3 linked regions of the Roseivirga sp. BDSF3-8 genome follow. The protein of the gene in region 2 interacts with the protein of the main gene of each other region in a pairwise test. Links are inferred from orthologs where the notes say so. Each region holds a gene or a part of one and is shown on either strand. Other genes may lie near its edges.

What was found. Proteins that work in one complex are often made in the same cells at the same time.
Region 1: the proteins of groL (region 2) and AB9P05_RS23400 interact in binary tests that used the Escherichia coli proteins (3 or more experiments, as listed by UniProt). The link is inferred for Roseivirga sp. BDSF3-8 from one-to-one orthologs.
Region 3: the proteins of groL (region 2) and aceE interact in binary tests that used the Escherichia coli proteins (3 or more experiments, as listed by UniProt). The link is inferred for Roseivirga sp. BDSF3-8 from one-to-one orthologs.

What each region holds. Positions count from the first base shown.
Region 1 is NZ_JBGNFV010000001.1:5,740,563-5,744,260, forward strand. The notes cover bases 805-3,698. They hold AB9P05_RS23400 (ABC transporter ATP-binding protein), read left to right. Parts: upstream 805-1,810; coding sequence 1,811-2,587; downstream 2,588-3,698. Other genes in these bases: AB9P05_RS23390 (SDR family oxidoreductase), read right to left, coding at 805-887; AB9P05_RS23395 (MlaE family ABC transporter permease), read left to right, coding at 1,070-1,798; AB9P05_RS23405 (PhzF family phenazine biosynthesis protein), read left to right, coding at 2,584-3,399; AB9P05_RS23410 (CapA family protein), read left to right, coding at 3,451-3,698. Also shown: AB9P05_RS23385 (adenylate/guanylate cyclase domain-containing protein), read left to right, coding at 1-177; more of AB9P05_RS23390, read right to left, coding at 183-804. UniProt on the Escherichia coli protein: Part of the ABC transporter complex MlaFEDB, which is involved in a phospholipid transport pathway that maintains lipid asymmetry in the outer membrane by retrograde trafficking of phospholipids from the outer membrane to the inner membrane.
Region 2 is NZ_JBGNFV010000001.1:5,034,639-5,039,119, forward strand. The notes cover bases 719-3,590. They hold groL (chaperonin GroEL), read left to right. Parts: upstream 719-1,270; coding sequence 1,271-2,911; downstream 2,912-3,590. Other genes in these bases: groES (co-chaperone GroES), read left to right, coding at 930-1,208; AB9P05_RS20855 (SiaC family regulatory phosphoprotein), read right to left, coding at 3,023-3,349; AB9P05_RS20860 (peptide MFS transporter), read right to left, coding at 3,512-3,590. In the rest of the region: AB9P05_RS20840 (hypothetical protein), read right to left, coding at 1-692; more of AB9P05_RS20860, read right to left, coding at 3,591-4,481.
Region 3 is NZ_JBGNFV010000001.1:4,296,923-4,300,978, forward strand. What follows is about bases 1-3,252. They hold aceE (pyruvate dehydrogenase (acetyl-transferring), homodimeric type), read right to left. Parts: upstream 2,865-3,252; coding sequence 201-2,864; downstream 1-200. Other genes in these bases: AB9P05_RS17690 (2-oxo acid dehydrogenase subunit E2), read right to left, coding at 1-160; AB9P05_RS17700 (bile acid:sodium symporter family protein), read right to left, coding at 3,121-3,252. In the rest of the region: more of AB9P05_RS17700, read right to left, coding at 3,253-4,005. UniProt on the Escherichia coli protein: Component of the pyruvate dehydrogenase (PDH) complex, that catalyzes the overall conversion of pyruvate to acetyl-CoA and CO(2).

The DNA of each region.
Region 1 (3,698 bases), 710 kb from region 2 along the record:
AAGGACCTCCTGGAGCGTATCGTTTTACCCAAAGAGCTAAAAGCCCGCCCGATGGGTAAAACTGAGCTCAAGGGAAAGCTGAATATGGTGGAAATCTATGCCCTTTATCAAAGTGACAAGCCAGGTCAGATTATCGAGCAAAGCCAACCCAAAATATATCGCCCCGATGAGGTGTGACAGTATCAGATGTCTCCCAATTGAGGCCTTATAATGATCTCCTCTACCACAGAGCGGGGAGACATAGTATAGGCAGAAAATATAGCCTCAGCCACATCTTCAGCTTTCATGAACCGTTCTTCGGGCAAATCAACCCCTTCCCAACTGGCCGTAAGGGTAGCCCCGGGCATTACAGAAGATACCCTGACGTTGTGCTCTTTAAGCTCCTCACGCAGCACCCGGCTCATGCCCAGCATAGCATGCTTGGTGATAGCATAGGATCCGCCGTTTGCATAAGCTACTATGCTGGCAATACTGCATACATTAAAAATATAGCCCTTCTTTCTTCGGCGCATCTCCTTACCGATAGCTTGCGACATATGAAAGGCACTATAAACATTGGTATCCATCATTTTTGACAGATTACTAAAGTCCTCATCAAGCACTCCGCCGGGGGTAAAAAATCCTGTATTATTAACAAGCACATCCACCGGGCGATCCAGCGTCTTCAGATAGCTAATAAATGTATTTACCTCAGACTGTACAGACATATCGGTAGGATGATAGAAAACCTCGCTTTCATACTCTGCTTCTATTTCCTTTTTCAACTTTTTAAGGTCTTTTTCCGTACGGGCACAGGTTGCCACATCAAACCCATGCTCTGCAAATAACCTGATTACTGCACGGCCTATGCCTTTTGTGCCACTAGTGACCACTATCAGTTTTTTCATGAATGGACTGGTTTGTCTGAAAATTTCCGAAATATACGTATTCACCTAACCAAAGCAGAAAGTCCCCGTTTATTTTGATGTTAAGGAAAGGCCGGCGTGGTATATTAATTTTTTTTTGTTTTGATTGCGTAATTTAGCCCCGGTAAACGATCGCACACTGCATCATACTTGAAGGACCGCACATGCATAGCATAGGGAAGTATTTTATTTTTATAAGCAATTTATTTGTTAACCGAGAGTCGCCCCGCGTCTACATTCGACTTATTATTGATGAATGTATTAAGATCGGAGTTAACTCAATATTCATTGTTGTCATCATCTCCACTTTTATAGGTGCGGTTACCGCCATACAGACAGCCTATAACCTGGTCAGCCCCTTGATTCAGGACTGGGTAATAGGCCTTATCGTCAGAGATATGACCATACTGGAGCTTGCGCCGACTATTACGGCCATTGTTTTTGCCGGCAAGGTAGGGTCTAACCTGGCTGGTGAGCTCGGTACCATGCGAATTACCGAGCAGGTGGATGCACTGGAAGTAATGGGTATAAATAGTGTGACCTACCTGGTCTTACCCAAGATAATCGCATCAGTACTCATGTACCCCTTGTTAGTCATACTAGCCATGTTTCTAAGCATTTATGGTGGTTTTCTAGCAGGCACACTCACTGGTGTTATCACCGAAAATGAATACATTTATGGCATACGGGCTGACTTTAACGAATACACTGTTACGTTTGCCATGATCAAGAGCCTGGTATTTGCCTTTCTTGTAGCCTCTATTTCTTCTTATAAGGGATTTTACACCACAGGCGGAGCCCTGGAGGTAGGACAGTCCAGCACCAAAGCAGTGACCAATAGCTGTATTGCCATTCTTTGTGCTGACTACCTTCTTTCTCAATTACTACTGTAAGCCTATCATTTCATGATCAAAATAGAAGACATAACGAAAAGCTTTAGTGGCAAGGAAGTACTAAAGGGCATAAGCGGTGAGTTTAAGAAGGGTGTGGTCAACCAGATCATTGGCGCCAGTGGTACCGGTAAGAGTGTGCTGCTGAAGTGCATCGTGGGACTGATTCCCCCTGACTCAGGGCACGTATATTATAATGATCGCAACTTCACTAAAGCCGATCGTGATCTGAAAGTGGAAATTCGCCGGGAGATAGGGATGCTTTTTCAGGGTAGTGCACTTTTCGATTCAAAAACGGTAGAGCAAAATGTGATGTTTCCACTGGACATTCTCACAACCATGAGTAAGGATGATAAGCTGGAACGCGTAAACTTTGTCCTACAGCGCGTTGGCCTGGAGAATGTCAATAAAAAAATGCCCAGTGAGATTAGCGGAGGTATGAAAAAGCGGGTGGGTATAGCCCGCGCCATCGTCAATGAAGATGTAAACTACCTATTTTGTGATGAGCCTAACTCCGGCCTCGACCCGCAGACAAGTATCGTAATCGATGAGCTTATTGCCGAAATTACCAAAGAGCTGGATGTGACCACCGTTGTAGTTACTCATGACATGAATTCTGTAATGGGCTGGGGAGAACATATCATATTTTTGGCTAATGGCCATAAGGTATGGGAGGGTAGCAAGGAGCAGATCATGTTTAGTGATGTGGAAGAGCTTAACAACTTTGTCTTTGCCAGTAAAGTGATGCAAGCTCTGAAAAACTCACCTAACTTTGATCCCAAGGAAACATGAACCAGACCCTTGCCTTATACCAGGTAGATGCATTTACTTCCTCACTTTTTGGTGGTAATCCGGCTGCGGTGGTACCACTGCAGGAATGGCCTTCAGATAAGTTGCTACAGCAGATTGCCAGGGAAAATAACCTTAGCGAAACAGCATTCATTGTAGCAGAAGGCGACGGCTATGGCCTTAGGTGGTTTACTCCTGCTGTTGAAGTAGACCTCTGCGGCCACGCTACCCTTGCCACAGCTCATGTCCTTTTCAGGCATCTTGATTTCAATAAGGAGAGGATCATCTTTCAGACCCGAAGTGGCCAATTGCAGGTAAGCCGTGAGAGGGACCTGTATGTGATGGACTTTCCGGCTGACAAACCTAAAAGCTACGATGCCAGGCTGCTGCCGGAAAACCTGATGGGTTCAGAGCCGGAAGCAGTATATGACGCCCGCTACCTGATGACAATATATCCTCATCAGGCATCACTGGAAAACCTTAGGCCAGACTTTCGCACCATGGCCTCCCTGCCCTGGCTGGGAGTGATTGCCACCGCTCCTGCAGACTCTCCGGATCTTGACTTTGTAAGCAGGTTCTTTTGCCCTAAAGCTGGAATAGACGAAGATCCTGTAACAGGGTCAGCCCACACTATCCTTACCCCCTACTGGGCTGAAAGACTTAATAAAAATGCACTCTATGCCAAGCAAATAAGCCATAGAGAAGGCAACCTCCTGTGTACTCTTAATCATGACCGGGTACTCTTAAAAGGCCAGGCTGTCACATATCTTAAGGGAGAAATAAGTATTCCTCAGATAGCGGAAAAGACTTATTAATTCCTGAATTTTAGTAACTTTTCCGTCACTTTTCTTTTTATTTTATCAACTATGGTATTCCGTATTCTTGTCCGGGTTCTTGCCGTGGCCCCATTTGTATTCTTTGCGTGTAAACCAGGCCAGATGAGCCGCTCCACCTCCAACCAGGAGATGGCGGCCAGGCAGGACTCCATTGCACGAATGGATAGTATACGCATAGCCGATTCGCTCGCCGTGGTACAGCGTAAAATTGATTCCCTCGCCTGGGAAAAGAATGCCGTTGCTATAGATGCCTACCGGCTGCTAAAAGATACCGTAAC
Region 2 (4,481 bases):
ACTAATAGTCTCTTTGCCACCGGCAAAAGAGTACATTCATAGGGCACCTTACTATTTGCATGTATCAGGTAAGTTGCCGGATTAGGAAGATCCGGATTATTCCTGATCAGCTCAAGCTTTAGCTGTTCGTATGTCCTGGCCAGACTACTACGTGTACGGTCCAGAAGCTCAGTGCTAATAGCCCTGTATCGCTCTTCTGAGTTATCGAATATAGTAATCCTGTACCTGTAGATATCCAGGTCTTTATCTTTTTCCTGTGCAATGAAAAAGTACCCCTCATCATTATAAATTGGAACGAGTCCGATAGGTTCAATATTCAGGGAATTCTCCACCTCCTCATAGATGTCCTTTCCGTCCTCAAGCCTTCTTCTACATTCAGGGATAGCAAAATCTACTATGCTATCAATCTCTGCCATAAGTTCAGTGTCCTCCACTAGCCGTGTATAGGTCATTTTAAGCCTTTCAAAGTCAGCTTTTGACAAAGTGGCAGGAAATTTATCATACATTAGCGTCTTCTCTCTCTTTAAAACCAAGAGGTTACGGTAATGAGAGACAATTTCTGACAGATAGGGGTATAGCTTCTTCTCTTTGAACTGATTCTCCACCTCTTTCAGGTAGGCAAGCAAGATGTATTTTTTGTATTCCAGATCAATAAGATCTTTCACTACCCAATCATCATCCAATCTCTTCATGCAGCCTATATTTATCTAACAAAACTTAATTTTAAATAAAATAGCTATAGCCAAATAATAACGCAACCCGCAACAATGTCAGTACATTAGCCGGTAGGACTTTATGACGTAATTTTTACTGAAAAAATGTCCTGAAAACCTGACAAATAGGTCGAAAAAGTGATTTGGCACAGGAAATGCAATACGGATAATTATATTTTTAATTGAGAATTAACTTAATCTCTAATAGTCTGAACAATGTCAAAATTGAACATTAAGCCTCTTGCAGACAGAGTGGTGGTTGCACCTGCTGCAGCAGAAGAAAAAACCGCTTCCGGTATCATTATTCCTGATACAGCTAAGGAGAAGCCTCAGCAGGGTGAAGTAGTTGCTGTAGGAAATGGCAAAAAGGATGAGCCATTAACCGTTCAGGTAGGAGATAAAATCCTCTATGGTAAGTACGCAGGTACTGAAATCACTGTTGAAGGCAGGGAATACCTTATAATGAGAGAGTCAGATATTTTTGCGATCGTATAATCCGGTCTGACCCCACCCTACTTACTTAATTCAAAAAACATTTATTCTAAAGCATTTTAAATATGGCCAAAAACATTTTCTTCGACTCAGAAGCAAGGGAAAAGTTAAAAAAAGGTGTAGACCGCCTGGCTGATGCAGTTAAGGTAACCCTTGGTCCTAAGGGACGTAATGTTATCCTTGATAAAAAATTCGGAGCCCCCACTATCACAAAGGATGGTGTGTCTGTAGCAAAAGAAATTGAGCTGAAAGACGCTATCGAAAATATGGGTGCTCAACTTGTAAAAGAAGTTGCCTCTAAAACTGCCGATGATGCAGGTGATGGTACTACTACAGCTACCGTGCTTACTCAGGCTATCTTTGCTCACGGTATCAAGAACGTAGCAGCTGGTGCCAACCCGATGGATCTTAAGAGAGGTATAGAGAAAGCTGTCCAGGCTGTTGTTGCTAACCTTAAGGAGCAGAGCCGTCAGATTTCTGATAACAACGAAATTGCTCAGGTTGCCAGCATCTCTGCCAATAACGACAAAGAGATCGGTAAAATGATTGCCGATGCGATGGCGAAAGTTGGTACTGATGGCGTGATCACTGTTGAGGAAGCTAAAGGTACCGAAACTGAGATCAAAACGGTTGAAGGTATGCAATTCGACCGCGGATATCAGTCTCCTTACTTTGTGACTAACACAGAGAAAATGGAAGCTGAGCTTGAGAATCCTTACATCCTGATCTATGATAAAAAGATCAGCGCGATGAAGGAGCTTCTTCCTGTTCTTGAAGCAGTTGCTCAGACTGGAAAACCTCTTCTTATCATCTCTGAAGAAGTAGATGGTGAAGCCCTTGCTACCCTAGTTGTAAACAAGATCCGTGGTGCACTGAAAGTTGCTGCTGTTAAGGCTCCTGGTTTCGGCGACAGAAGAAAAGCTATGCTCGAGGATATTGCCATCCTTACAGGTGGTACTGTCATCTCGGAAGAAAGAGGATACAAACTCGAAAATGCAACTATTGACTATCTTGGTACTGCCGAAAAAGTAAATATCGATAAGGATAACACGACCATCGTAAATGGTGCCGGTGAATCTTCCAATATCGAAGCCCGTGTAGCTGAGATCAAAGCTCAGATGGAAAGCACTACGTCTGACTACGATCGTGAGAAGCTCCAGGAGCGTCTTGCTAAACTTAGTGGTGGTGTTGCTATCCTATACATAGGCGCAGCTACTGAGGTTGAAATGAAAGAGAAGAAAGACCGCGTGGATGACGCCCTGCATGCAACAAGAGCTGCTGTAGAAGAAGGTATCATTCCAGGTGGTGGAGTAGCCTTCATTCGTTCACTGACTTCTCTGGACTCAGTAGATACAGAAAACGAAGATCAGAGCACTGGTGTGAATATCATTCGCCTGGCACTTGAAGCTCCTCTTAGAACAATCGTATCTAACGCCGGTGGTGAAGGTAGCGTGATCGTAAATGAAGTACGTAACAACCAGGGTGACTACGGATATAACGCCCGCGAGAATAAGTTCGAGAATCTGATTTCTGTAGGCATCATTGACCCTACGAAAGTATCTCGCCTTGCATTGGAAAATGCAGCTTCTATTGCTTCTCTCCTGCTGACTACCGAATGTGTAGTAGCTGATGAGCCTGAAGAAGATGGAGGTCCTGCAGGTGGCGGCATGCCTCCAATGGGTGGCGGCATGGGTGGCATGATGTAATGCTTCCTTCCGTTGAAAAAAAGAAAGGCTGCTTACAATCGTAAGCAGCCTTTCTTTTTTTTATGCCAGTAATTATAAGCTTGGCTATGTTTTTAACTAGGTCTAAGCTATTCAGCTATTCATGACGACCATTTCAACCGGAAGACGGATGATTTCTTTAAAGTCCTCTCCGCTCTCTTGCATATCTTCATCCTCTTCATCATAATACCAGGTAACACGGGTAGTATGGCCCTGGTCACTCAGGCGCTCCAGTTTTCTGAATATTTCCACTAAAATACTAAAAACTTTTTTTCTGACTTTAACATCAGGTTCAGAGTTTCGAAGGATTGCTTCGGCATTGATGATCAGATCGTCGATTTTGCCCTGATCAAGCTGCCCTTGAAACTGCAGAAGGGTCCTGTCCGAACTTTCAGGCCTTATTTGAAAAACCTCCGTCATAAATATTGCTGGCTGATGACGATAGAAATAACAGATTAATTTAAATTATTCTAAAAATATACTAATACTTCAAAAAAGCCAATTTATTACCACTTATATTTAATACACAAAAAAGCCACCCGCTAAAAGCGAGTGGCTCTTGAAATCTTATTGTATGCCAGCTTAAGGACGAATCTCTGCGTCAGTTAGCTGGGCCTCTTCTACTCTTTCCGCATCGTCTTCATCCAGGGAAGCGTCTTCAGCTCCGTGGCTTAGTTTATTAAGTCGCTTAGAGAAAAGCATCAAAAGCAAACCAAGTGCAATAGTGGTAACCGCAATACCCCCAAAGATTTGAAGCTCTCCAAGGCTTTGAGCCCATTCTCCAAGGGCTCCGGCAAGCTTATTACCAAGTCCTGTAACGGCAAAGTATACCCCCATCACAGAAGCTACCATACGGGCGGGCGCAAGCTTTGTAATATAAGAGAGTGCCACAGGAGACAGGGCCAGCTCACCGAGTGTATGGAACAGGTAGGCAAGTACCAGCCAATACATCGCAGACATACCGTCTGCAGCGGCTCCCCTCTGCAGGGCAGCAAATACCATGAAGATAAAACCAGCACCCATTACGGCGGTGCCCAGTCCCATTTTGAAAATACTTGGAGGATTTTTACCACGCCTGGCAAGGAACACCCACAGGCTGGCAATGATACCACCAAATATTAAAATAAAGAGGGCATTCAGACTCTGGAACCATGAAGCCGGAACAATGAATCCCTGAAGGTCATTAGCCAGATCATAAATGACGTATGAGTTACCATCTTTTACGATAGGGGCTGTTTCATCCATTACGCTGTTATAAACGGTGCCATCAGCGCCTTCATGTTGAATGACATAGCTATCGTAGCTGAGCAGGGAAGAGTTGATACTATCAGTAGCACCTAATTGAGTCTGTATCTCAGAAAAATTCCTTGAGGTAGGATTAAACAGGTTACCAAAGAACTCACCCAACCCGTCATATTCAGTGACCTGCTTATTCTCAATGAAGTATTTAGCCTGAGCTATTGCCAGTGAGTCATCTGCCGATGTACCGGCAGTACGGTACTCATTCACAGTGAGTTCCTGCCCAATGTACCTGTCCGTGTAGTTCTTGGTG
Region 3 (4,056 bases), 740 kb from region 2 along the record:
CGCTGTGCGTCGAGGGCACTTCTACGGAGGCCTTGTCTGTTTCCACGACTATGATGGATTCCTCTTCCTGTATGGTATCGCCTTCTGATACCAGTATTTCTGCGACTGTGGCGGTATCTGCTCCTTCGGATATCTGAGGTACTTTTACTTCTGTAGGCATATTTGGTTTGGTTGTGAGGTAGTCAATTAGTTTAGCAGGATCAGGCTGTGCGGGGGTTAGGTTTGTCTGGAGCCATATCAAGGTTGTCCGCTGCCTTAACCAGTTCTTCCGGTTCCATGTCTCCGTTTCGGGTTAGTGCATATAGGGTGGCATATATGATATGGCGGTGGTCTACTTCGAAGAAGTCGCGCAGTGCGGCTACGGTATCGCTTCTGCCGAAGCCATCTGTACCAAGTACGGTGAGGTGGTTCGGAAACCACTGGGCCACGGAGGCAGGGAGGGCTTTTACATAGTCTGAGGCGGCTACAAACACGCCTTCTTCATCCTGCAGGCACTTCTGAATGTGGTTTGGCTCCATTTCTCTGGCCATCACCCGTCTGTTTTCCCGTTCTGCATCGATAGCATCATCATACAGGGCTTTGTAGCTGGTGATGCTCCACACATCTGTGGCTACGCCATATTCTTCTTCCAGCACGTGGGCGGCCTTTTGTACTTCCTGCATAATGGCCCCGCTGCCAAACAGGTGGGCCCGCCGCTTTTTATTTTCAGAGGAAGTGGCACGGTAGCGGTAGAGGCCTTTGAGTATGCCTTCTTCCACGCCTTCGGGCATCTCGGGCATAGGCCTATTGGCATTGGTGACGGTGAGGTAGTAAAAGGTGTCTTGCTTTTGGATATACATTTTTTTGATGCCTTCACGTACGATGACTGCCAATTCAAAAGCAAATGCCGGATCGTACGCATGTAGATTGGGGTAGGCCATGGCATAGAGGTGGCTGTTGCCATCCTGGTGCTGCAGTCCTTCACCGGATAGACTGGTACGTCCGGAAATACCTCCAATAAGGAAGCCTTTGGCACCTGCATCGGCGGCGGCCCAAATAAGGTCGCCGGTACGCTGGAAGCCAAACATGGAGTAGAAGAAATAGAAGGGGATGGTATTGATGCCATGGGTGAGGTAGGCAGTGCCGGCAGCGATGAAGCTGCTCATACAGCCGGATTCGGTAATGCCTTCTTCGAGTATTGCGCCTTCTTCGGATTCTTTATAATAGAGCAGGCTGTCTTTGTCCACTGGCTCATACTGTTGACCATGGGGAGCGTAGATGCCTACTTTTCTGAAAAGGGACTCCATACCAAAGGTGCGGGACTCATCAGGAATGATAGGAACGATGAGATCAGCAAAGTCCTCTTGCTTTAGCAGCTTAGTCACTATTTGTACCATGGCCCCGGTAGTGTTGGCCTCTGAGTCTCCGGAGCCTTGCAGTAAGTCTTCGAACACTGAATTGTCGGGTTCCGGAAGCTTTTCGCTATTATCTTTCCGTACAGGAAATGCGCCGCCTGCTTCCTCCCGCTTTTTCATCAGGTATTGATGCTCGGCACTGTCCTTTTCAGGTCTTACAAAAGGCAGGTCGTCAAGGTCTTCGTCGGCAAGGGGCACCTGAAAGCGGTCGCGGAATTGCTTGAGGGCATCGTCTTTCAGTTTTTTGGTTTTGTGGGTGACATTGCTTGCCTCGCCGGATTCGCCCTGGCCGTAGCCCTTCACGGTCTGGGCTAGTATTACTGTAGGTCCTTCTGTATACTTCATGGCCTGCTTATAGGCCTGGTAGACTTTTATTGGATCGTGACCTCCGCGGCGCATGGCTTTAATGTCTTCGTCGGTAAGGTTTTCTGCAAGCTTTTGCAGTTCCGGATCCTGCCCAAAGAGGTGCTCGCGTATGTAGGTTCCATCCTCGTAGGCATATTTCTGTAACTGACCGTCGGGCACTTCTGTGAGGTGCTTTATTAGCTTTCCGGATGTGTCTTTTTGAAATAGCTTGTCCCACTCACTGGCCCAGAGTACTTTGACTACATTCCAGCCTGCTCCGCGAAATAGGCCTTCCAGTTCCTGCACCACTTTAGTGTTGCCGCGTACGGGTCCGTCGAGGCGCTGCAGGTTGCAGTTTACAACAAAGATGAGGTTGCCCAGCTTTTCACGTCCGGCCAGGGCGATGGCGCCTGTGGCTTCCGGCTCGTCCATTTCGCCATCACCGAGGAAGGCCCATATCTTCTTAGCATCGTGGTCCTTTAAGCCTCTTTTGCACAGGTATTTGTTGAAGCGCGCCTGGTAAATAGCCATGATAGGCCCGAGTCCCATAGATACGGTGGGGTAGGTCCAGAATTCCGGCATAAGCCGCGGGTGCGGGTAGGAGGTGAGTCCGCCTTCGGGCAGTAGTTCCCGGCGGAAGTTTTCCAGCATCTGGTCGTCAAAGCGGCCTTCCACATAAGCCCGTGCATAGACGCCGGGGGAGGCATGGCCCTGAAAATAGACCATATCGCTAAGCCCCGCTTCATCTACCCGGAAGAAGTGATTAAACCCTACCTCGAACAGGTTGGCGGCCGAGGCATAGGTGGAAATATGTCCGCCGATGCCTTTTTCTTTTTGATTGGCTTTCATTACCATGGCCATGGCATTCCAGCGGATCATGCCTGTGATCTTTTCCTCCAGATCAAGGTCGCCAGGGTACTCATCTTCCTGGTCAGGAGCAATGGTATTGATATAGGGCGTCTGAAGGGCCGGAGGGGCTATGCCCCGGGTACGGGCGTGTTGCAGAAGCAGATCGAGCAGTTCGGAGGCACGTTCTTCAGACTCATGATCAATGACCCACTTTAGTGAGTCGAGCCATTCTTTATTCTCTATTGCTTTGGTATCGGTTTCTTTTTTTTCAGCCATTGGAGGGTTCGGGTCTTTATAAGATAGCTAGGGGCTTACAGGTTTAGCCCCTTCCATCATACAAGACGCCAGTCTCCTATTTGTTTATGTAACTGATTGCTTATTAATGGATTAAATATTAGTTGGGAAAAAGTATAATTCCGGCAGGTGGCCTCTTTAAGAAAAGGAAGGGAACGTAAAAGGGGCTGCCACAAAAAGAAAGAGGCTGCCTTTTGAGACAGCCTCTTATTGATTCTAACCTTTGGGGTAAATACTCTCAGGATTTAACCAGCTGTTTTTCTTCCTTACTCTTCTTATTTCCCAGGAAGATAATGACACCGGCAGTAAAGAACATGATAAGGCTATAGATGGCGGGAGGAATGGCCATTTGGGAGTTGCCAATGATGGTGGCGGCAATGGCTATGCCGAGGGTGCCGTTTTGAATGCCTGTTTCTATTGAGATAGTGGTGCTCTGGCGACTATTGAGCCTGAGGATGCGAGAACCGAAGTAGCCGATGGCGAGCATGACAAGATTGAGGCTGAGGGCGACCGGGCCGGCTTCTACAAAAAAGCCTATTACATTGGCTCTTTCTTTCAGTATGGCGGCGAAAATAATAGCTACTAGTAATATCGCGGACATAACTCTTACCGGTCTCTCCATTCGCCCGGCAAAGCGTACGGACCTGCTCCTAATCAGCATGCCTATGGCTACGGGAATTAGGGTGATAATAAGTACACTGAGCACGGTCTTAAGTACATCCAGTTGCTGCTCCTGGCCGGTGGGGATGAACTCCACTATGGCAAAATTAACGATGAGTGGAATAGTGATAACTGCTAATAATGATGAAAATGCCGTGAGTGTAATAGAGAGGGCGGTATCACCTTTTGCGAGGTGGGCAATAAGGTTGCTGGTGGCCCCACCGGGACAGGCGGCGAGTATCATGATGCCTACGGCGAGTTCTGCCTCAAGATTCCAGGCTTTACATAGTAAGTAGGCTACGAGGGGTAATAAGACTAACTGACACAACAGGCCGGCGGTAGCGGCCTTCGGATACAGGAATATACGCTTAAAATCGGCAGGCGTAAGGGAGAGCCCCATACCGAGCATGATGATGCCCAGTGCCAGAGGTAATAGTACGGCGGTAAGAATGCTGGATTCCATAGTGGTTGTATCAATTTTTCCCCTAAAAGTAGGAAATTATTCATATCCAAT